3 regions of the Acidiphilium multivorum AIU301 genome follow, and region 2 is predicted to be linked to each of the others. Evidence: riboswitches for the same ligand, from Rfam matches in the RefSeq annotation. Region 2 holds a riboswitch; each other region holds the start of a gene.
What was found. A riboswitch is a leader RNA that binds a small molecule or an ion and turns the genes downstream of it on or off. The one in region 2 is predicted to bind cobalamin.
Positions count from the first base shown of each region.

Region 1: another riboswitch for cobalamin. It lies ahead of metE (5-methyltetrahydropteroyltriglutamate--homocysteine S-methyltransferase); the one in region 2 lies ahead of ACMV_RS17100 (TonB-dependent receptor plug domain-containing protein).
Region 3: another riboswitch for cobalamin. It lies ahead of ACMV_RS17440 (DUF1636 family protein); the one in region 2 lies ahead of ACMV_RS17100 (TonB-dependent receptor plug domain-containing protein).

Region 1 covers NC_015186.1:2,710,523-2,717,239, reverse strand. Annotated here, with positions in the region: gene ACMV_RS12235 (MFS transporter) at 1-727, opposite strand, end outside; gene metE (5-methyltetrahydropteroyltriglutamate--homocysteine S-methyltransferase) at 847-3,156, opposite strand; cobalamin riboswitch at 3,293-3,526, opposite strand; gene ACMV_RS12225 (IS1595-like element ISAcr1 family transposase) at 3,692-4,708, opposite strand; gene ACMV_RS12220 (ABC transporter substrate-binding protein) at 4,860-6,116, shown strand; gene ACMV_RS12215 (branched-chain amino acid ABC transporter permease) at 6,218-6,717, shown strand, end outside.
Region 2 covers NC_015186.1:3,741,527-3,748,243, forward strand. Annotated here, with positions in the region: gene ACMV_RS17095 (branched-chain amino acid ABC transporter substrate-binding protein) at 1-243, opposite strand, end outside; gene ACMV_RS17100 (TonB-dependent receptor plug domain-containing protein) at 531-2,546, opposite strand; cobalamin riboswitch at 2,653-2,860, opposite strand; gene ACMV_RS17105 (haloacid dehalogenase type II) at 2,896-3,579, opposite strand; gene ACMV_RS17110 (glutathione S-transferase family protein) at 3,594-4,292, opposite strand; gene ACMV_RS17115 (hypothetical protein) at 4,285-4,548, opposite strand; gene ACMV_RS17120 (TetR/AcrR family transcriptional regulator) at 4,545-5,147, opposite strand; gene ACMV_RS17125 (DsbA family protein) at 5,246-5,911, shown strand; gene metZ (O-succinylhomoserine sulfhydrylase) at 6,005-6,717, shown strand, end outside.
Region 3 covers NC_015178.1:60,967-67,683, reverse strand. Annotated here, with positions in the region: gene cbiB (adenosylcobinamide-phosphate synthase CbiB) at 1-760, shown strand, start outside; partial or broken gene cobD (threonine-phosphate decarboxylase CobD) at 768-1,721, shown strand; gene bluB (5,6-dimethylbenzimidazole synthase) at 1,710-2,357, shown strand; gene ACMV_RS17450 (cobyric acid synthase) at 2,371-3,816, opposite strand; gene cobO (cob(I)yrinic acid a,c-diamide adenosyltransferase) at 3,892-4,509, opposite strand; cobalamin riboswitch at 4,549-4,753, shown strand; gene ACMV_RS17440 (DUF1636 family protein) at 4,849-5,211, shown strand; gene cobW (cobalamin biosynthesis protein CobW) at 5,208-6,242, shown strand; gene cobN (cobaltochelatase subunit CobN) at 6,258-6,717, shown strand, end outside.

The sequences.
Region 1 (6,717 bases), 1.0 Mb from region 2:
CCTTGCTCAGGAAGTCGAGCGACATGAAGGCGCCGAGCGCGGCGAATCCGATCCCCTGCAGCCCGACCGCGGCACCCGGCAGCGCGATGCGCCGCACCACCCGCCAGAGCGGCTGCCGCTGTCCCGGCGTCGGCGGCGCGTCGGGAAAGCGGAACGCGATGGCGGCGCCCAGCACCGACAGGAGGGTGCAGGTTGCCATCAGCCCGGCAAAGCCGAGCGCGCGGAACAGCGCGAGGCCGAGCGGCCCGCCGACCGCGAGCGCGCCATACATCCCCGCGCCGACCAGCGCGATCACCTTGCCCGAGCGGGCATGGCCCATCAGCCCGATGCCCCAGCCGATCATGCCGACCGCGACCTGGCTTTCCCCGACGCCGAGCAGCGCCCGCCCGGCGAGCAGCACGGCGAAGCGGAGATGCGGCGCGGCCGGCACGGCGGCGGCCATGCAGATCGCGCTCGCCACGGTGTAGACGCCGAGGCCGCGCAGCATGCAGCGCCGCCCGCCCCGCTCGTCCGCCAGGCGGCCGGCCTGCGCGCGGGTCAGCAGCGTGGTCAGGAACGGCAGGCCGACGGCGAGCCCGCCGAGCGCATTGTCGAGCCCGAGCCGGTCGTGCACCTCGATCGGCACGGTCGGCAGCGCCATCGCGACGGTCAGGTAGGAGACGAACAGGATCCCCGTCAGCACGATGACGCGGCGCTGGGCTGCGGCGGGGGATGCGGCGATCGGCATGCGGAACGGGCTCCGGCGGCGGGTTGCGGCCGATGCCGGTGTATCCGCGATCGGCCGCGCCGCAAACGCCGCCCCGCGCGGTGCCGGCCGGATGGCGCGCATCCGGCCGGCGGGCGGGATCAGGCCGGGATCGCCTCCGCCCGCAGCCGCCGCGCGGCGCCGACCAGGTTCTCCAGCGCCGGAATCACCTCGCGCCAGTTGCGGGTCTTCAGCCCGCAATCCGGGTTCACCCAGAGCTGGTCGTCCGCCAGCTTCCGCCGGGCGAGGCGGAGCAGGGCGAGGATTTCCTCCTCGGGCGGGATTCGCGGGCTGTGGATGTCCCACACGCCGGGGCCGATCTCGGCCGGGTAGGCGGAGGGGCCGTGGCCGGCGAAGGCCTCCAGCAGTTCCATCCGGCTGCGGGCGGTCTCGATCGAGATCGCGTCCGCATCCATCGTGGCGATGGCCGGCATGATGTCCTGGAATTCGGCGTAGCACATATGGGTGTGGATCGCCGTGTCGTCGCGCACCACGGCGGTGGCGAGGCGGAAGCAGGACAACGCCCAGCGCAGATAGGCCTCGCGGTCGGCGGTGCGCAGCGGCAGCCCCTCGCGGAAGGCCGGCTCGTCCACCTGGATGATGGCGAGGCCGGCGGCCTCGAGGTCGGCCACCTCGTCGCGCAGCGCCAGCGCGATCTGCCGGCAGACCGTCTCGCGCGGCAGGTCGTCGCGCACGAAGGACCATTGCAGCATCGTCACCGGCCCGGTCAGCATCCCCTTCACCGGCCGGGCGGTGAGCGACTGGGCATGGCGCGCCCAGCGCACCGTCATCGGCCGGGGCCGCGCGACATCGCCCCAGATGATCGGCGGCGCCACGCAGCGGCTGCCATAGGACTGCACCCAGCCATGCCGGGTGAAGGCGAAACCGTCGAGCTGCTCGCCGAAATACTTGACCATGTCGTTGCGCTCGAACTCGCCGTGCACCAGCACGTCGAGCCCGATCCGCTCCTGCAGGCGGATCGCGTCCTCGGTCCAGGTCGCGATCGCTTCGTCGTATTCGACGGCGCCGATCTCGCCGCGCGCGAGCGCCGCCCGGGTCCGGCGCACGCCCGAGGTCTGCGGCAGCGAGCCGATCGTCGTGGTCGGAAAGGCGGGCAGGGGCAGGCGCTGCCGCTGCCGCGCGCGCCGCGCGGCGTGCGGGGCGGGGCGGCGTTCCATCTCCGGTGTCGCGCCCAGCAGCCGGGCGGCGACGTCGGTCCGGTGGACCCGCGCGCTGTCGCGGCGGGTGCGGAGTGCGGCGTCAGAGACCTCCAGCGCCTCGGCGATCGCGCCCTCCCCCTCGTCGAGGCCGCGGGCGATGGTCGCGACCTCGGCGAGTTTCTGGGTGGCGAAGGCGAGCCACGGGCGGATCGCCGGATCGAGCCGGTCCTCCTGCGCGAGGTCGACCGGCACGTGCAGCAGGCTGCAGCTCGGCGCGATCATCAGCCGCTCGCTGCCGCCGAGCGCGCGCGCCGCCTCGCGCGCGGTGGCGAGGGCGGCGCGCAGGTCCGCCCGCCAGACATTCCGCCCGTCGACCAGCCCGAGCGAGAGCCATGTCGCCGGGCCGATCGCGGCGAGGACCGGCGCGAGATCGTCCCGGCCGCGCACCAGGTCGAGATGCAGGCCGGCGACCGGCAGGGCCAGCGCGGTCGGCAGGTTGTCCGCGATCGGCGCGAAATAGCTGGCGAGCAGCAGGCGCGGCGTCGCCCCGCGGGCGAGGGTCTCATAGGCGTGGCGCAGCGCCGCCCGCGCCTTCGGCGCGAGGTCGAGGGCGAGAACCGGCTCGTCCATCTGCACCCAGGCGCAGCCCTCGGCGGCCAGCTCCGCCAGCACCTGCGCATAGCAGGGCAGCAGGCGGTCGAGCAGGTCGAGCGGATCGGACCCGTCATCGGTCTTGGCGAGCAGCAGGAACGAGACGGGGCCGAGCACCACCGGCCGGGTGCGGCGGTGGCGGGCCAGCGCCTCGCGGAACAGCGCGAGCGGACGGTTGGCGGTGACCGCGAAATGCTGCCCCGCCGCGAGCCGGGGGACGAGATAGTGATAGTTGGTGTCGAACCACTTGGTCATTTCGAGCGCGGGCAGGCCGGCCGCGGCATCGCCGCCGCCGGTGCCGCGCGCGAGGGCGAAATAGGTCGGCAGCGTCACCTCGCCGCCGCGCCAGCCATAGCCCGGCGGAATCGCGCCGACCATGCAGGCGGTATCCAGCACATGGTCGTAGAGCGCGAAATCGTTCGAGGGGATGTGGCCGATGCCCAGCCCCTGCTGCAGCGAATGGGACTCCGCGCGCAGCAGGCGCGCCGCCTCCTGCAGGCCGGCTTCGGACAGCTCGCCCGCCCAGTGCGCCTCGAGGGCCGATTTCAGTTCCCGCCTGCGGCCGATGCGGGGAAAGCCGAGACTGGTCGCGATGCTCATGCGCGGCCTCCCCGGTGGGCGTGGGACCGCGAACGGCGCGATGAGGGGGAAACGAGAGGACGCGCGCGGCAGGCGCTGCCGCTGATGCGTGCAGTCATGGGTCGGCTCCGGCTTCCGGTGCACCCCGCCCGGCAGCAAGGTTGGTGCGACACCGGCAGGTCTCCTGGCTCGCGGCTCGACGCTGGTGGCCCTGCCTTCCCGAACCGCTACCGGTTCAGTGGCTCGCCCTTGCGGGCGGACGGACCACCGGCTCGCCGCTGACAGTTGCGGGGGCAGCCATCGACTTGCTTCCGGGACAATGAAGCCCGGCCGAAGCGCACGATGTTCCCTTTTCACCCGCTCGCGCGGGACCGGTGACGAATGTCGTATGCCGCCCGGACGGACATTCGGCAAGGGTGGCGGCATCCGCCGCGCCGGCAAATAATCGCGTCGTCCGCGCAGAATCGTTGCAGTCATGGATCGAGTTCGATCGGTATTTCATCCCCGGGGCGAAAATCGGCAATCACGGCTTGTTTATTGCTTGCCTATCCGGTTGTTACCCACACCCACTAAATGTAGGGTGTGTCCATTCCCCGGAATAAAGCTCGTCAAAGGTTGGTGCGGCTGCCCTACCCGCGATTCCGAGCAGCGAGCGGAACGCGTTGAAGGGATAGAGGCGCCGGTTGAACCGAAACGTGAATTCATTGAGGTAGGCTTGTAGATGTTTGGCGCTGACCCCGTGATGGATGCCGTTGATCCAGGTCTTCAGGTTGGTAAAGACCAAGTGGACGATCGGCAGGAATTCTTCTGCCACCTCCGGGTCGCCGCATTCGGCGATTGCATGGTGGTCGAACCCGCGCCTTCCGAGACCGGCATAGCCGCTCCAGTCGTCGGTAACGATCAGCGATCCGGGAGCAACGGCGTTTTCGACGAATCCGCAGAGCGAATTGGCGCTACGGTCGGGGACAACAGCGAGACGAACGCGTCCCGCGTAGCGACCGTCTTTCCGATTGTCGAGCTTGGTTCCCGGTTTCCGGTGGCGCACCTCCACGGCACAGGCGACGAGAACCTTGTGATGGACACCCCGTCCATCGCCTCGGGTTCGTCCTCCAACCCACGTTTCATCCACTTCGACGTGTTCTTGCGGCGTGTCGCCAATCTTGTCGCGCTCGGGGCGCACCATCCCGGCGCGCAGCTTATGAAGGATGCCGAAGGCGGTCTCGTAGCGCGACAGGCCGAGTTGCCGCTGAAATTGGACGGCCGACATTCCGGGCGTCTGGCTGGCGATCAAGTAAGCCGCCCAGAACCAAGTCGACAGCGGCGTGTGACTGCGTTCCATAACGGTCCCAGCCATCAGGCTTACGTCTTTGCGACAGGCCCGGCAGCGCAGAACGCCCGGGCGCGCCTCGAAACGGAACGGCTCGCCAACGACGCCGCACCTTGGGCAGGCGAACCCTCCATTCCAGCGGGCGCTTTCGAGATAGGCGGCACAGGCCGCGTCGTTCGGGAAAATACGCTGGAATTCCGGCAGAGACTGCGGGAACGGCAGGTCTTCACGGGCCAGGACATCCATGCCCAACACTAGATCTAGTAGGTATGGGAGTCAACCGGATAGGCAAGGTTTATTGGTTGCGAGTATTGACCGTCCGGCTTCTGTGGTCATATCGGTCGGTCAAATTTCAACAATTGGCCGTGACTGGCTCATTGCATCAAGGGGAGCAACCATGCGGGCACAATTCAGACGCGCCTGGGGTTTTTGCGCGGCGGGAGTCCTGGCCTCGGGCCTGGCGCTGGCGGGCATCGGCCAGGCGTCCGCCGCGACGGCGCCGTCGGTCCTGAAGATCGGCACGCTCTATGCGAGCAGCGGGTCTTTCGCGGTGGCGTCCGAGGGGCAGTATCACGGGCTCGAATACTGGGCGAAGACGGTCAACAAGTCCGGCGGCGTCTTCGTCAAGGCGTTCGACAAGAAGATCCCGGTCAAGATCGTCGCCTATGACGACCAGAGCTCGACCGCGACCGCGACGACGCTGTACAACCAGCTCATCACCCAGGACCACGTGAACCTGCTGGTCGCCGATTTCGGCTCGGTGCTCACCTCGGTCGCGATTCCGCTGGCCGCCGAGCACCACATGCTGCTGATCGACCCGACCGGCTCGGGGGCGAACTTCTTCACCAAGAAGACCGACTATCTCGCCGATGTCAGCATTCCCGCCTCCACGGTGTGGCCGCTGCCGCTCGGCCATTTCCTGCTCGACCACAAGATCAAGCGCGTCGCCGTCATCTACGATTCGAACGATTTCGATGCCTCGCAGGCGGAAACGCTGAAGGCGACGCTGAAGAAGGGCGGCGTCACGCCGGTGTATTATCACGGCGTGCCCACCAGCGAATCCAACTACACCGTGCTGCTGCACACGATCGCGGCGCACCGGCCGGATGCGGTGATCGAGTTCGGCTATCCGCCGAACGACATCGCCTTCCTGCACACGCTGGCCGGCAGCGGCCTGCACTTCAAGATGACGTTCACCATCTTCCCCGGCCAGCTTCTCGCCCTGATGACGAAGAATGTCGGCGCGAAAACCCTCGCCTATACCTACACCTATCCGACGCCGCCGCTCGTCTCCTTCGCCAAGACCACCTATGGCCCGAACACCGCGACCTTCGTGAAGGAGTTCACCGCGGCGACGCATAACGCGCCGAACTTCCTCGATGCGGCCGGCTACAATACCGGGCTGATCATGCAGGACATGCTCGGCACCGCGCCGAAATTCACCCAGCTCGCCTTCCATCAGGCGCTGATGGACATGTCCGGCAAGACGACGACGGTGCTCGGCCAGTTCAAGATCAACGCGAACGGCGCCCAGCTCGGCGAGCTGCTGCCGGTGGCGCAGCTCGTCCCCGCCGGCAAGACCAACAAGATCGTCGTGGTCTATCCGCAGGACAAGGCGACCGGCAAGCCGGTCTATCCCGCGCCGCACCACTGACCGGCGCCCCGGAACCGCAGGATCCCGGCCCGTGACGGGCCGGGATCTTTCGTCGATCCGGACCACTGGTTTCCAACTTCCCTGCAAGAAAGGGCGCGCCGTTGGCACTTCTCGAATACGCGCTGATCGGCGGCATTCTCTACGGCATCTTCTTCAGCCTTGTCGGCATCGGCCTCAATCTCGTCTTCGGCGTGATGCGGATGATCAATCTCGCCCACGGCCAGTTCATCATGCTGGGCGGGTTCGGCGCGTGGCTTCTGGTGCATGACCTTCACCTCAACCCGATCTTCGGCATTCCGCTGGCGATTCTCGGCGGGATCCTGATCGGCTATCCGCTCTATTACGGCGTGGTGCCGCGCCTGCAGCGCAGCCAGGACCCGGAGATGCTGTCCTTCATCCTGTTCTTCGGCATCGCCCAGATGATCGAGGCGGTGATGCTCCTCATCTTCGGCGCGGACCAGCGCTCGCTGCCCGGTAACGCGCTGGGCTCGGGGAATATCGGCGCGTTCGGCCAGGAATTTCCGGACAGCTGGTGGGTCGCCGCCGCGGTCAGCGTCATCTGTATCGGCGGGCTCTGGCTCTATTTCACGCGCACGCGGCT
Region 2 (6,717 bases):
CGCGTTGTTCAGGATCATCGGCTCGAGGCGGATGTCGCCGAGTTCGCCGCTCTGGTTGGCGAGCTTGATGGCGAGCTGCGCGCCGTGAAGAATGAGGTGCGCGGCCTCGGCATCGGCGCCCGTCAGCGGCAGCGTAATCCCGATGTGATAGACCTTGTCCGCCGCCAGGGCGATGGGACTTGCTGAGGCGAGGATGAATGTTCCCGCCGCTCCACGCAGAGCTTTGCGCCTTGATAGTGCCATTGGTCCCGTCCTTCTTGCTTTTGTGAGATAGCTGCCATGCGCAAGGTAAACAGCTCGTGAGCGAAGGCAAGTGTTTTTTGGCTCCTCCACCGCGTCGCCGGCAACTGCCGCAAAAAAAATGGCGGCCACGAGGCCGCCAAGTTTAGGGAGGAAACGTCCAAGAAAGCAGACAAACGACTGATCGTTTGCTGCGTCGCACTATATGGCGGAATCGCTTTCCCGTTCAAGAATTTTGTGCGCCGCAGCATATGTATTTCATGAATATGTCTTATGCGGTGAGCAAAGGTTCAGCCGCCGATGGTTCCCCGCAAGCCGAAAAGGAAGTTCTGCCCCGGAATCTGCAATCCATTCACGGGTTCGAATGCCGAGTTGGTCAGGTTGCGACCGATCGCGAAGAGGGTGAGCGCGCGGCTGATCCGGTAGTTCACCGCGAGATTGACGATCGTGCCGGGCTGGGCGAGGCCGACGCCGCTCGGATTGCCGGAGGTGATCGGATAGCCGGAATTGGCGTAGAGGAAATCCGAGAAGCGGCCGACATAGCGGATGGCGGGCTCGATCGACAGCGCCGGGATCGGGCGGATCGAGAGGGTGAGCGATCCGGCGTTTTCCGGCCGACGCAGGAGGGCGGTGCCGGTCGCAGCATCGCGGGCGATGGTGCGCGTATAGTCGATCTGGCCGGAGAGCCAGGAGGCCGGCGCGAAGCCGATGCCCGCCTCGATGCCGTGAATCCGGGCGCGGGCGACGTTTTCCTCCGTGCTGGTGCCGTCAGGCAGGGAGGTGTACTCGAACAGGTTCGAGATGTCCTGGTGGAAATAGCTCATCCGCAGCGTAACCGCTTCGGGCATGCCGAAGGCGGGCAGCACGGTCTCGAAACCGAACCGGTAGCCGACCGAGTGTTCGGGGTGGAGGTTCGGGTTGCCGTGATATCCGTAACTGTCGATGCCGTGCAGGTCGTAGAGCGAGGGGGCGAGAAAGCCGCTGCCCGCCGAGGCTTTCAGCCGCGTGTCGATTGCGGGTACGGCGAGCACGAGGCCGCCGCGCTCCGTCACCACGGTGCCGTAGCCGCTGACCGAATCCGCACGGACAGCGCCCTGCACCGACAGGCGGCGCGCTATGGTGGCCTGCGCGCCGAAATGCCCCGCGGTGGTGGATTGCGAGGCAGCGAGGCTCTGGAGGTAGGGATAGCCGCCAAAGCTGGCGTTGTAGTTTTCGACCGCCGTATCGTGTGTGGTCTCGATGCCGGCGACGAGCGTCGGGTCGGTCATCGGGCCAAAATCCGGCAGGCGGATCACGTTGTTCCACTGGATCACAGTGCGATCGCCGCGATAGCCGCTGTCGCCGGCGAACTGGTTGGGGTCGGCGGGATCGAGCAAAGTCAGGTAGCGGCGGTCGTCCTGGATGTGGGCGATGTCGAGTTCGGTGATCAGCCGGTTGTCGAACAGGTGCGACTTCACGCCGAAGCGGAAAAAGACATTCGAATCGAAGCTGTTTTCATAGGGATCGTCGAAGATCGGATAGCCGAGATCGGGATATTGGCTCCCGGTCTGCCGCGCGCGGACGATCAGCGAGATCCGCGTGCCGGCGACCGGCGTGTAGCCGAAATTGACGGCGCCGAGCTTGTAGCGGAACGGATCGCGATGCGCGGCGTAGACGGCGAGGCGCCGCGCCGTCGCGTCGAACCCTGCCTGTTCGATGAGGGAGCCGGTGATCGCGTAGTCGAACCTGCCGCTCCGGCCGGAGAGTGTGACGCTGCCTTCGCCCTGGCCGGGAAAGCCGCCGGCGAGGTCGTAATCGACATGCGGCGCGCCGTGCCCGCGCTTGCTGATCAGGTTGATGACGCCGCCGATCGCGCCCGAGCCGTAGAGGCTGGACATCGGGCCGCGGACCACCACGATCCGCGCGATATCGCCGATGCCGGAATTGCCGAAATTGAACGCGCCGTTGGCCACCGAGGGATCGTTCACCGGCACGCCGTCGCGCAGCACCAGCACGTCTTCGGAATTCGTGCCGTCGATGAAGACGGAGGTCTGCGCGCCCGGCCCACCCGATTGCACGACGTTCAGGCCGGGAACCGCCTCGAGCGCCTGGGCCAGGGTCGTCACGCCGCGCCGGCGAAGTTGCGCCGCCGTGATGACCGTGACCGATGCGGGGGTGTCGGCAATGGGTGTCCGCACATAGGAGGCGGTGACGGTCTCGATCGGCACGGTGCCGGCGGGAAGCCGTGCGCTCTGGGCGCGGGCGCCGACGAGCGTCCCGCACAAAGCGAGGGGGACGAAAAAGATGTGTCGCGCGAACTCGCGCATGGAAAAACTCCGGTCCGGCACCCGGCGAGGCGGGTGTTGCCATCAGGGCGACCGAAGGCTTCGGGACTTCACCCTTCGCACCCGGTTCACCCCGCCCGGACGCGCGCGCATGGTCTCGGAACCGGCCGGTCTCCTGGCTCGCGGGTCATGGGCGCGTTCGGCCTTCTCGCGGACGGTCTGCGCCGCCTCGCAATGGCCGGGATGAACGCGCCTCGCCGCTCACAGTTGCGGGGGCAGCCGCAGCCGGGGCACGATCTCGCCCTTCTGCGTTCCCGTTTCAGCCCTTGCGGGCCACCGATTCCTATCCAAATCATTATGCCGCCGGATCGGGCGGCGCAAGCGCGCCGGCTTAGCCGAGGCCGAGCAGGCCGGGCAGGGCCGAGAGATCGCTGATCGCCGCATCGGGCGCGCCAGGCAGCCGCTCCGCCGGCTGCCGCGCCCGGTTGCACCAGGCGACGCGGAAGCCGAAGGCCGAGGCGCCGTAGGCATCCCAGCCATTCGAGGAGACGAAGCAGACTTCCTTGCGCTGGACCCCGAGCCGCGCCGGCACCAACTGGTAGACGCGCGGATCGGTCTTGAACACGCCGACCGCCTCGACCGACAGCACATGGTCGAGCACGTCGCCGAGCCCGGCATGGGCAATGGCGGCGGCGAGCATCGCCGGTGTGCCGTTCGAGAGTATCGCCGTGGTGATTCCCTTCGCTTTCAGCGTGCCCAGCGTCGCCTTCACCTCGGGATATGCCGAGACGATGCGGTAGAGTGCGAGCAGCGACTCGCGCCGCTTCGGGTCGGCGAGGCCGGTCGCCTCCAGTGCGAAATCGAGCGCGTCGGCGGTGACGGTCTCGAAATCGGTATAGAGGTTCTGCAGGCTGCGCAGCCAGGTGTATTGCAGCTGCTTGTCGCGCCAGAGCGTCACCAGCGCCGCGCGGCGGTCATCCGGCACATCCGGACAGCGGGCGACGGCGGAGCCGAAATCGAAGAGCGTGCCATAGGCGTCGAACACGCAGGCGCGGATACCCTGGATTGCAGACATCGAGTTCCTCCCGTTCAGGCGGCGGCCGGCAGACTGCGGGCCAGACCGTCATAAGCGTCGAACATGCGGTCGCACCAAGCGTTCAGCGTGTCATCCTCGGCGAGGATCTTCACCGGGGTCGAGGCGTGGGCCCAGAGGAAGGCGCTGAAGGCGACATGGTCGGCGTAGTTCGGCGCGTCGCCGGCGAGGAATTTCTGATCCGCCAGCGTGCTGCGCAGCGGGCGCAATGTGGCGCGGAGGGCGGCGATATTCTCGTCGCGCGCCGCCCGCAACGCGCCGACCGTGGTGCCGAAGGCCGCCTCGCGCGTCGACCGGAAATAGTCGCGGTCGCCCTCATGCAGGATGTCGACAAGGTCGGGCAGTACCACCTTCGCGATCGCAGGATGCACTGCCTCGCTGGTCCACTGGTTGACGAAGCGGGCGAGGCCGCGGCCGGCAGCGCCGCCGAACAGGCTCGGCCGGTCAGGATAGGTGTCCTCGAGGTAAATCGCGATGGCCCAGCTGTCGTGCACGTGGCGGGTGCCGTCGACCAGCACGGGCACCTTGCCCTGGCCGGAGAAGGCGATGGCGTCCTTCTCCATGAAGCGCCAGACCACGGTCTCGCAGGGCAGGCCCTTGTGCGCCAGCGCGAAGCGGGTGCGCCAGCAATTCGGGCTGAACCGGACGCGTTCGTCGGCGCCGGCGAGATCGTAGAGCTTCAGGGGTTCACGCATCAGGGTCTCCTTGCCCGCGGGCCGAACGAGTGCGCCCGCGTGTCGCGGATACGGTCGGCGTGTTGTTGATCGTCTGCGCCAGATCGCAGGCGCGCCGCGCGGCGATTGCCGTGAACCGGCGCTTCAGGTTGGGAAAATCGTCGTGGGAGTGCCGATGCCGCGCTCGCGGCTCGATCCGGAAATCGAGCCCGGCCTCTTCGTGCAGGATCACGGTCTGGCGGCCGTTCGGCGTGGTCCGGCAGTGAAGACCGCTCATGGAGTCCCGGATCCGCCGGGATGAAGGCGGCTCATCGCGTCGGCGACCAGCCGGTCGAGCCGGCCGGGATCTGGATCGAGGCGCGCCAGGGTGCGCAAGGCGAGAACGGTCGCGAGGAGGAGTTCCGCCTGCGCCGGAGGTTCGATCCCGGCGGGCAGGCGCCCCTGGTCCCGTGCGTGTTCAAGCCGATCGCGAAAGAATGCTTCCAGCTGGCTCAGCCGGGCATGGACCTGAGCGCGGGCCTCAGCCGAAATCGGTCCGCCATCCATCGCGCTGTTGACCAGCAGGCACCCCATCCGATGCGGGTCCTGCGCCGAAACATGGCTCAGATTCGCGAGAAGCCCGGCGATCGCCGCGATCGGATCGTCTTCGGCGGCAAACCGTTCAAGAAGCGGCACCATCATGTCATCGGCATAACGGTCGATAGCGGCGCGGAACAGGCCGTTCTTGTCGCCATACCGATGATAAAGCGCAGCGGCACTGAGCCCCGTGGCCTCTGTCAGGTCGCGCAACGAAGCCCCGGCATAGCCCTTGCCGAGAAAGATCGGAATGGCCCGATCGAGCAGGTCTTCGTTTGTCAGACTGCGTGGGCGCGGCATCGGGCAGCTGTACTGGTTTGAATCATCGTCCACCATGATATAATGTAACGTTTGCTACAAAACAACGTGTCTCGGGACCGCACTAGAAGCCAGCCAACATGATGACTCAACCGCATCTCGTCTACTTTGCAGACCCTATGTGCTCCTGGTGCTGGGGTTTCGCGCCGGTGATCAACGCCATCCGCGGGAGGTATGGCGAACGCCTGCCGGTTCGTCTGATCGTTGGCGGGCTGCGGCCCGGCACGACCGAGCCGATGGACGAGGCCGCCAAGGCCCGCACCCGCGGGCATTGGGAGCATGTGCGGAACGCGTCTGGTCAGCCTTTCGATTTCTCGTTTTTCGACCGCGCCCGCTTCGTCTACGACACCGAGCCGGCTTGCCGTGCGCTGGTGGTGGCCCGTCGCCGCTCGATGGCGGATGCATTCGACCTTCTCGCCGCCATCCAGCGTGCTTTCTACACCGGGAACGAGGACGTCACGAATCCGGTTGTGCTTGCCGGAATCGCAGCACGGCTCGGCTTCAACGCGAACCAGTTCCGCGATACGCTCTGTTCCGACGAACTCGGTGCCGAAACCTGGCAGGATTTTGCGATTACCCAGCAGGCCGGCATCACCGGGTTTCCCACCCTCATCGCGAGTTCCGGCACCGAACACGAGTATGCCCTCGTGACCGAAGGCTTTCAGCCCGCGGCTCGGCTGGTTCCAGCACTTGGCCGCTGGCTGGGGGATACGTCGCTCTCTGGCGCCGCCGCCCTGGCGGGCTGATCGGGGCGGCCCGCCTGCCGCCGGCGAAGGGCCGCGCGACAGCGTTCTGCCGGTGTGGGTTGCCGTCCGGCGCGGGCAGGATATAGACGGAACATGACCTCACGCATCTATCGTCCCGCGACCAAACTGGTTCATGCTGGCCAGGTCAGGTCCAACTTCGCCGAGAACGCCGAAGCGCTCTACCTCACCTCCGGCTTCGTCTACGATAATGCCGAGCAGGCGGAAGCGACCTTCAAGGGTGAGATCTCCCATTATCAGTATTCACGCTTCGGCAACCCGACCGTGAGCATGCTGGAGGCCCGGCTCGCGACCCTGGAGGGGGCGGAAGCCTGCCGTGCCACGGCGACGGGAATGGCCGCGGTCAATGCCGCCCTGCTCGCCCATCTCAAGGCGGGAGACCGCGTGGTCGCCTCGCGCGCGCTGTTCGGCTCGTGCTCGTGGATCGTCTCCACGCTGCTGCCGCGCTACGGGATCGAGAGCGTCTTCGTCGATGGCGGCGACCTTGCGGCGTGGGAGGCCGCGCTGGCGCCGGGAGCGGCGCTGGTGCTGCTCGAAACCCCGTCGAACCCGATGCTCGAGATCATCGACATGCGGGCCGTGGCGGATCTTGCTCACAAGGCCGGCGCGATCGTGGTGGTCGATAACGTTTTCGCGACCCCGCTGCTGCAGCGGCCGCTTGAATTCGGCGCTGATGTGGTGGTCTATTCCGCGACGAAGCACATGGACGGCCAGGGCCGCGTGCTCGGCGGCGCCGTGCTTGGCGGCAAGGACTGGATCGACAACACGCTCCAGCCCTTCACCCGCAA
Region 3 (6,717 bases), on a different replicon from region 2:
GGCGGCGCTTCTGGTCATTGCGGTGACCGTCGCCTTCGCCGCTATAATCGCGGCGCTGCAGCCCGGCGGCTGGGCAGGGCTGGTGCTGACGGGCGTTCTCGCATGGCCACTGGTCGCGGCACGCTCGCTCGACGATCACGTGGCGCGCGTGGCCGAGCCGCTCGGCCGGGGCGACCTGCCCGGCGCGCGGCGCGCGGTCGCGATGATCGTGGGGCGGGACACGGAGCGGCTCGACTCGGCAGGCGTCGCCCGAGCGGCGATCGAGAGCTTGGCCGAAAACGCCTCCGACGGGATCGTGGCGCCGCTCTTCTGGGGAGCGATCTTTGGCCTGCCCGGGATCGCTGGGTACAAGGCGATTAATACGCTAGATTCGATGATCGGGCACCGCACACCCCGGCACGAGGCCTTCGGCTGGGCCGCGGCGCGGATCGATGATGTGACGAACCTGATCCCGGCACGGCTTTGCGGGCTGATCTTCGCCGCGGTCTCGGCCCTCCCCCGCGCATCGTGCGCGACGATGTGGCGGGACGCGGGCCACCACCGCTCGCCCAACGCGGGCTGGCCGGAGGCGGCGATGGCGGGGGGACTCGGCATTCGCCTCTCAGGCCCCCGGGTCTACGGGGACCGGCTTTCGGACGAGCCTTGGGTGAACGCTGGCGGCGGCGATCCGAATTCGGCTAGCATTTCGGCGGCTCTTGCGCTTTACCGCCGAGCGCTGGCGGCTCTGGCTGCGCTCCTGCTGCTTGCGGCGGCTCTGTGAGGGGATGATGCGCGACCACGGCGGCAATCTGGACGAGGCAATGGCGGGGTTCGGCGGCACGGCCGCGGACTGGATCGACCTGTCGACCGGCATCAACCGCCAGCCTTGGCCGGTGCCACCACTGCCGCCAGAGGCCTGGACGGCGCTTCCCACCAAGCGCGCACTTGCCGCGCTGATCGAGGCGGCGCGCGGGGTCTGGGGCACCGAGGCGCCTATGGTGGCGCTGGCCGGCGCGCAGGCGGCGATACAGTTGATTCCGCATCTAGCCCCCCCGGGCCGCGCAAGGGTGCTGGCGCCGACCTATAACGAACATGCCGCTGCGCTGCGCGCTGCCGGATGGGCGGTGAAAGAGGTCTCGCGGCTGGAGGAGCTGGCGGGTGCGGACCTCGCCGTGCTGGTCAACCCCAACAACCCCGACGGCCGGCGGATCGAGCCCGAGGCGCTTCTCGCGCTACTGCCGCAGGTTGGGCGGTTGGTGGTGGACGAAAGCTTCGGCGACCCCGATCCGGCGCTTTCCCTCGCCGCGGGCTGTGGCCGGCCCGGGCTGATAGTGCTCCGGTCGTTCGGCAAGTTCTGGGGGCTGGCGGGCGTGCGCCTCGGCTTCGCCATCGGCCCGGCCGCCGATATCGCGGCCTTAGCCGAGCGCGCCGGTCCCTGGGCCGTCTCAGGCCCGGCACTGGAGATCGGCCGGCGCGCGCTTCTTGACACCGCCTGGGCGGAGGCCACGCGCCAGCGCCTCGCCGAGAACGCCCTGCGGCTCGACGCGCTGGTCGCACGCGCGGGGTGGGAGTTGATCGGCGGCACCGGGCTTTTCCGCCTTTACCGCACGCCCGAAGGGACGGCGGCGCAGGCGCGGCTCGCCCGCCATCGGATCTGGTCGCGGATTTTTCCGGCCCGGCCGGACTGGTTGCGCCTCGGCCTGCCGGGGAGCGAGGAAGAATGGAAGCGCATGGAAGCGGCGCTCAAGGGCCCGAAGACATTCGGCACCGAAGAGGCGGCGGTGCTTTCGCGTCTCCTCCACTGGCGCCGCGACGTTCGCCACTTCCGCCGCGATCCGGTGCCTGATGAGGTGCTGCGGCGGCTGCGCGTGGCGGTCGACAGCGCGCCCTCGGTCGGCAACGCCCGGCCCTGGCGGATCTTCCGGGTGGAGGATGCTGGGCTGCGCTCGGCCGTGCGTGTGGAATTTGCCCGCTGCAACGGAGCGGCAGCTTCGCTCTATTCGGGCGATCAGGCGCGGACCTACGCCAAGCTCAAGCTCGCGGGCCTTGAGGCCGCGCCGGTACAATTCGCCGTCTTCACCGTGACCGATCCGGACGCAGGGCACGGCCTCGGCCGCCAGACCATGCCGGAAACGCTGCGGCAGTCAACCGCGATGGCGATACATACGCTTTGGCTCGCTGCGCGGGCCGAGAACCTCGGGCTCGGCATGGTCTCGATCGTCGAGCCGAAGCGGATAGAGGAGCTGTTCGAGGTACCAGAGGGCTGGGAGTTCGCCGCCTACCTCTGCCTCGGCTGGCCCGCTTTCAGCGACGACACACCGCTTTTGCACCGCAATGGCTGGCAACAGAACTGCGCGACTGACTGGGAGATCCGCTGAGCCGCGCCAGCCGTCACCGCGCGAGCGCGAAGAGGCCGTCGAGATCGAGATGCGCCTCGAGATGCGCGGCGAGCTGGTCGAGCGTCTTCTCCACACCCGCCCGGTAGTCGAGGCCGGAACCCTGCGCACCGAGCCGGTCGAGGAAATCGCGGCGGAAGCCGTCGACCGAGAACATGCCGTGAAGGTAACTCCCCATCACCCGCCCGTCGCCGGACACGGCACCCTCTGGCTGGCCTGCGACCTCGGCGAAGGGCCGGGCACAGTCGGGTCCCCGAGTGCGCCCAATGTGGATCTCGTAGCCATCGAACTCCGCCCCGGTGGCGGTGTGGCGGGCAGAGATGCGGGTCAGCGTCTTGTCCCCGCCCATGATGGTCTCGACGTCCAAAAGACCTAGGCCTGGGCTCTCGCCCGCTGGCCCCTCGATGCCTTCCGGGTCGGCGATCCGCGTCCCGAGCATTTGGAAGCCGCCGCAGATGCCAAGCACCGCGCCACCCCGACGGCGATGCGCGGCGAGGTCGATGTCCCAGCCTTGCGCGCGCAGAAAAGTGAGGTCGCCGCGTGTCGATTTGCTGCCTGGCAGGATCACGAGGTCGGTGTCGCCCGGCAGGGCCTCGCCCGCGCGCAGCATGGTGACGCTGACGGCTGGCTCGGCAGAGAGCGGGTCGAGATCGTCGAAATTGGCGATGCGCGAAAGCGCGAGGCAGACCACCCGGAACGGTCCGCCTTTGGCGACGCGCCCGAGGTCGAGCGCGTCCTCCGCCGGCAGGCGCGAGGCGCCGGGGAACCACGGCAGCACGCCGTAGCCGCGCCAGCCGGTCCTGCCCTCGATCAGGCGGTACCCAGCCTCGAAGAGCTGGGGATCGCCGCGGAACTTGTTGATCAGAAAGCCCACGACAAGCGCCGCATCCTCCGCGTCGAGCACGGTCTGGGTGCCGACGACCTGGGCGATCACCCCGCCGCGGTCGATGTCTCCAGCCAGCACCACCGGCACGTCGGCGGCGCGCGCGAAGCCCATGTTGGCAATGTCGCCCGCGCGCAGGTTCACCTCTGCCGGGCTGCCCGCGCCTTCGACGAGTACGAGATCGTGGGCCGCCTTGAGGCGGTTGAAGGATTCGAGCACCGGCGCCATCAGCTCGGGCTTGCGCCGGGAATAGTCCCGCGCCCGCATGGTGCCGATGCGGCGGCCCTGAACGATCACCTGAGCGCCGAGGTCGGTTTCGGGTTTGAGCAGGACCGGGTTCATATCGGTCACCGGCTCCAACCCCGAGGCAAGCGCCTGAAGCGCCTGGGCGCGGCCGATCTCCCCCCCGTCGGCGGTCACGGCTGCGTTGTTCGACATATTCTGCGGCTTGAACGGCGCCACCGTCAGCCTGCGCCGCCGCGCCGCGCGGCACAGCCCCGCGACCAGCATCGACTTGCCCACATTCGAGCCGCAACCCTGGATCATCAGCGCCGGCATCGCGCGCTCCCCACCCCGTTTATCAAGTTCGTCTTGCTCGTGGCCCAAATTTCCCGGCGCAGTGCCCTCTGACGTTCAGTACTCCACCCCCGCCTGCGCCTTGATTCCGGCGCGGAACGGGTGCTTGACCAGCGTCATCTCGGTCACAAGGTCGGCAGCCTCGATCAGCCCCTCGGCGGCGTTACGGCCGGTGAGGACGACATGGGTCATCTCGGGCTTCTCCTCGCGCAGGAAGGCGATCACGGCCTCGATGTCGAGGTATTCGTAGCGCAGCGCGATGTTGATCTCGTCAAGAAGGACCATACGGATCGAGGGGTCACGGATCAACTCCTTGGCCTTTTCCCAGCCGGCCTCGGCGGCAGCGATGTCGCGGGCGCGGTTCTGGGTTTCCCAAGTGAAGCCCTCGCCCATGGCGTGGAACTGGCAGAGATCCCCGAAATGCTCGGTCAGGAGCCGTCGCTCACCCGTGTCCCAGGCCCCCTTTATAAACTGGACGACCGCGCAGGGCATGCCATGGGCGATGCAGCGCAGGATCATCCCGAACCCGGAGGAGGACTTGCCCTTGCCGGGGCCGGTGTGGACGATGATCAGGCCCTTCTCGCCGATCTTCTCCGCCATCATCCGGTCGCGCGCGGCCTTGATCTTGGCCTTCTTGGCGGCGTGCTCTTCCTCGCTGACGGGTTTGCGGCCCATTGCGTCGCTCCTTGTTCTTGACAACAGGCTGCATCCTGCCACACCTGACGCCATGCTGGTGCCCGGCTTGCGTCGGGCCTAAGAGGGAATGCGACAGGGGGAACCCCGAGCGCAGCCGCCCCCGCGACCGTGACCGGAGAGGTCGCCCGATGCCACTGGTCCGCGGACCGGGAAGGCGGGCGTCCGCAGGGCCGAGAGGCTTATATCCGTTAGCCGGGAGACCTGCCAGCAGCAAAACTGACCGGGCGGCCGGGGTGCGCTGCGACCGACGGTGGTGTGGCATTCTGGCCCGTCCTCGTCTCGCATGCCCCCAGGGCCGCCGCCAACCGAGAGGACCCGATGGGCACGACGCTCCATGTCTGCATCACCTGCCGCGCCGGGCAAGAGCCGGTGGAGGGGATGCCCTGCCTCGGCGCGCGCCTGCTAGCCGCGCTTCAGGCCGGGGACTGCCCCGAGGGCGTCACGATCCGCCCGGTCGAGTGCCTGTCTGCCTGCAATACCGGCGCCGCCGTCGCGCTCTCCGCCCCAGGGCGGTGGAGTTATATCTACGGCCGGCTGGCCCCCGAGGATGCGCCCGACATCCTCGGGGGCGCCGCAGCCTATGCCCGCGCGCCGAACGGCCTCGTACCCTGGCGCGAGCGGCCCGTGATCTTCCGCAAGCAATCCATCGCAAGAATCCCCCCGCAGGAACCCGCGCCATGAACGACCTCGCCAAGATACCCGTCACCGTCGTCACCGGCTTTCTCGGCGCCGGCAAGACCACGCTGATTCGCCACCTTATGGCCAATCCGGGTGGCCGTCGCCTCGCCGTGCTGGTCAACGAATTCGGCAGCCAGGGGGTGGACGGCGAGATTCTGAAAAGCTGCGCCAATGAGAGCTGCCCAGTGGAGAACATCGTGGAACTCGCAAATGGCTGCATCTGCTGCACCGTCGCCGACGAGTTCCTGCCGACGATGGAGGCGATCCTCGCCCTACCGAAGCGGCCCGACCATATACTGATTGAGACTTCCGGTCTCGCCCTGCCGAAGCCGCTTTTGAAGGCCTTCGACTGGCCCGCCATCCGCTCGCGCATCACCGTGGACGGCGTTATCGCGCTGGCCGACGCCGAGGCCGTGGCCGCCGGCCGCTTCGCGCCGGACCCGAATGCGGTGCTGGCCCAGCGCGAGGCCGACGACAGCCTCGATCACGACACGCCGCTGGGCGAGGTCTTCGAGGACCAGATCGCCTGCGCCGACCTGATCCTGCTGACCAAGGCCGATCTCGCCGGCGAAGCCGGCATCGCCGTCGCCCGCGCCGCGATCGAAGCCGAGGCGCCGCGCCGCATCCCGATGGTCACGGTGCGCGATGGCAAGGTCGACCCGGCCGTCATCCTCGGTCTCAATGCGGCTGCGGAGGACGACCTCGCCGCCCGCCCCTCGCATCACGATGGGGCGGACGATCACGAGCATAACGACTTCGATACGATCGTCGTCGATCTGCCGGAACAGGCAAGCCAGGAGGCGCTGGAGGTCGCGATCGAAAAGCTGGCAGCCGAGCAGAATATCCTGCGCGTGAAAGGCTATGTCGCGCTGGCCGACAAGCCCATGCGGCTTCTGGTTCAAGCGGTAGGTGCGCGGGTGCGCAGCCAGTTCGACCGGCCCTGGGGCAGCCTGCCCCGTGGCTCCCAACTGGTGGTGATCGCGGAGCGCGGCGATGTCGATGCCGCGCGCATCCGAACCGCGCTCGGCGCTTGAGGGCGTGCGCGCGCCGTGCATGTCATCTTCCGCGAGAGTCATGGACTAGAGGAGACCGAGACCCCGCAAGATCTCGGCCAGGATCCGGCCGATCTTGTGGTGCTCTCGTTTTCCGACAGTGACCTTGGCGCCTTCGCGGCGGGCTGGCACCGCGCGCGGGAGGCGGGTAGCACCCTTCCCACGCTACGACTCGCCAACCTAGTGGCGCTGCGCCATCCGTTGTCGGTTGACACCTATGCCGAGCGTACCCTGGCCGGCGCCAAGGCGATGCTGGTCCGGCTCATCGGCGGCGAGGCCTACTGGAGTTATGGCCTCTCGACCCTGCGCGACCTTTCCCAACGGCAGGGGTTGGCGCTCGCCGTGCTGCCCGCCGACGGGCGCGAGGATCCGGCACTCGATGCCTATTCGACGCTGCCCGTCTCCACCCTGCGCCGGCTTTCGGCCCTGTGCGATGCCGGAGGGGCGGTTGCCGCGC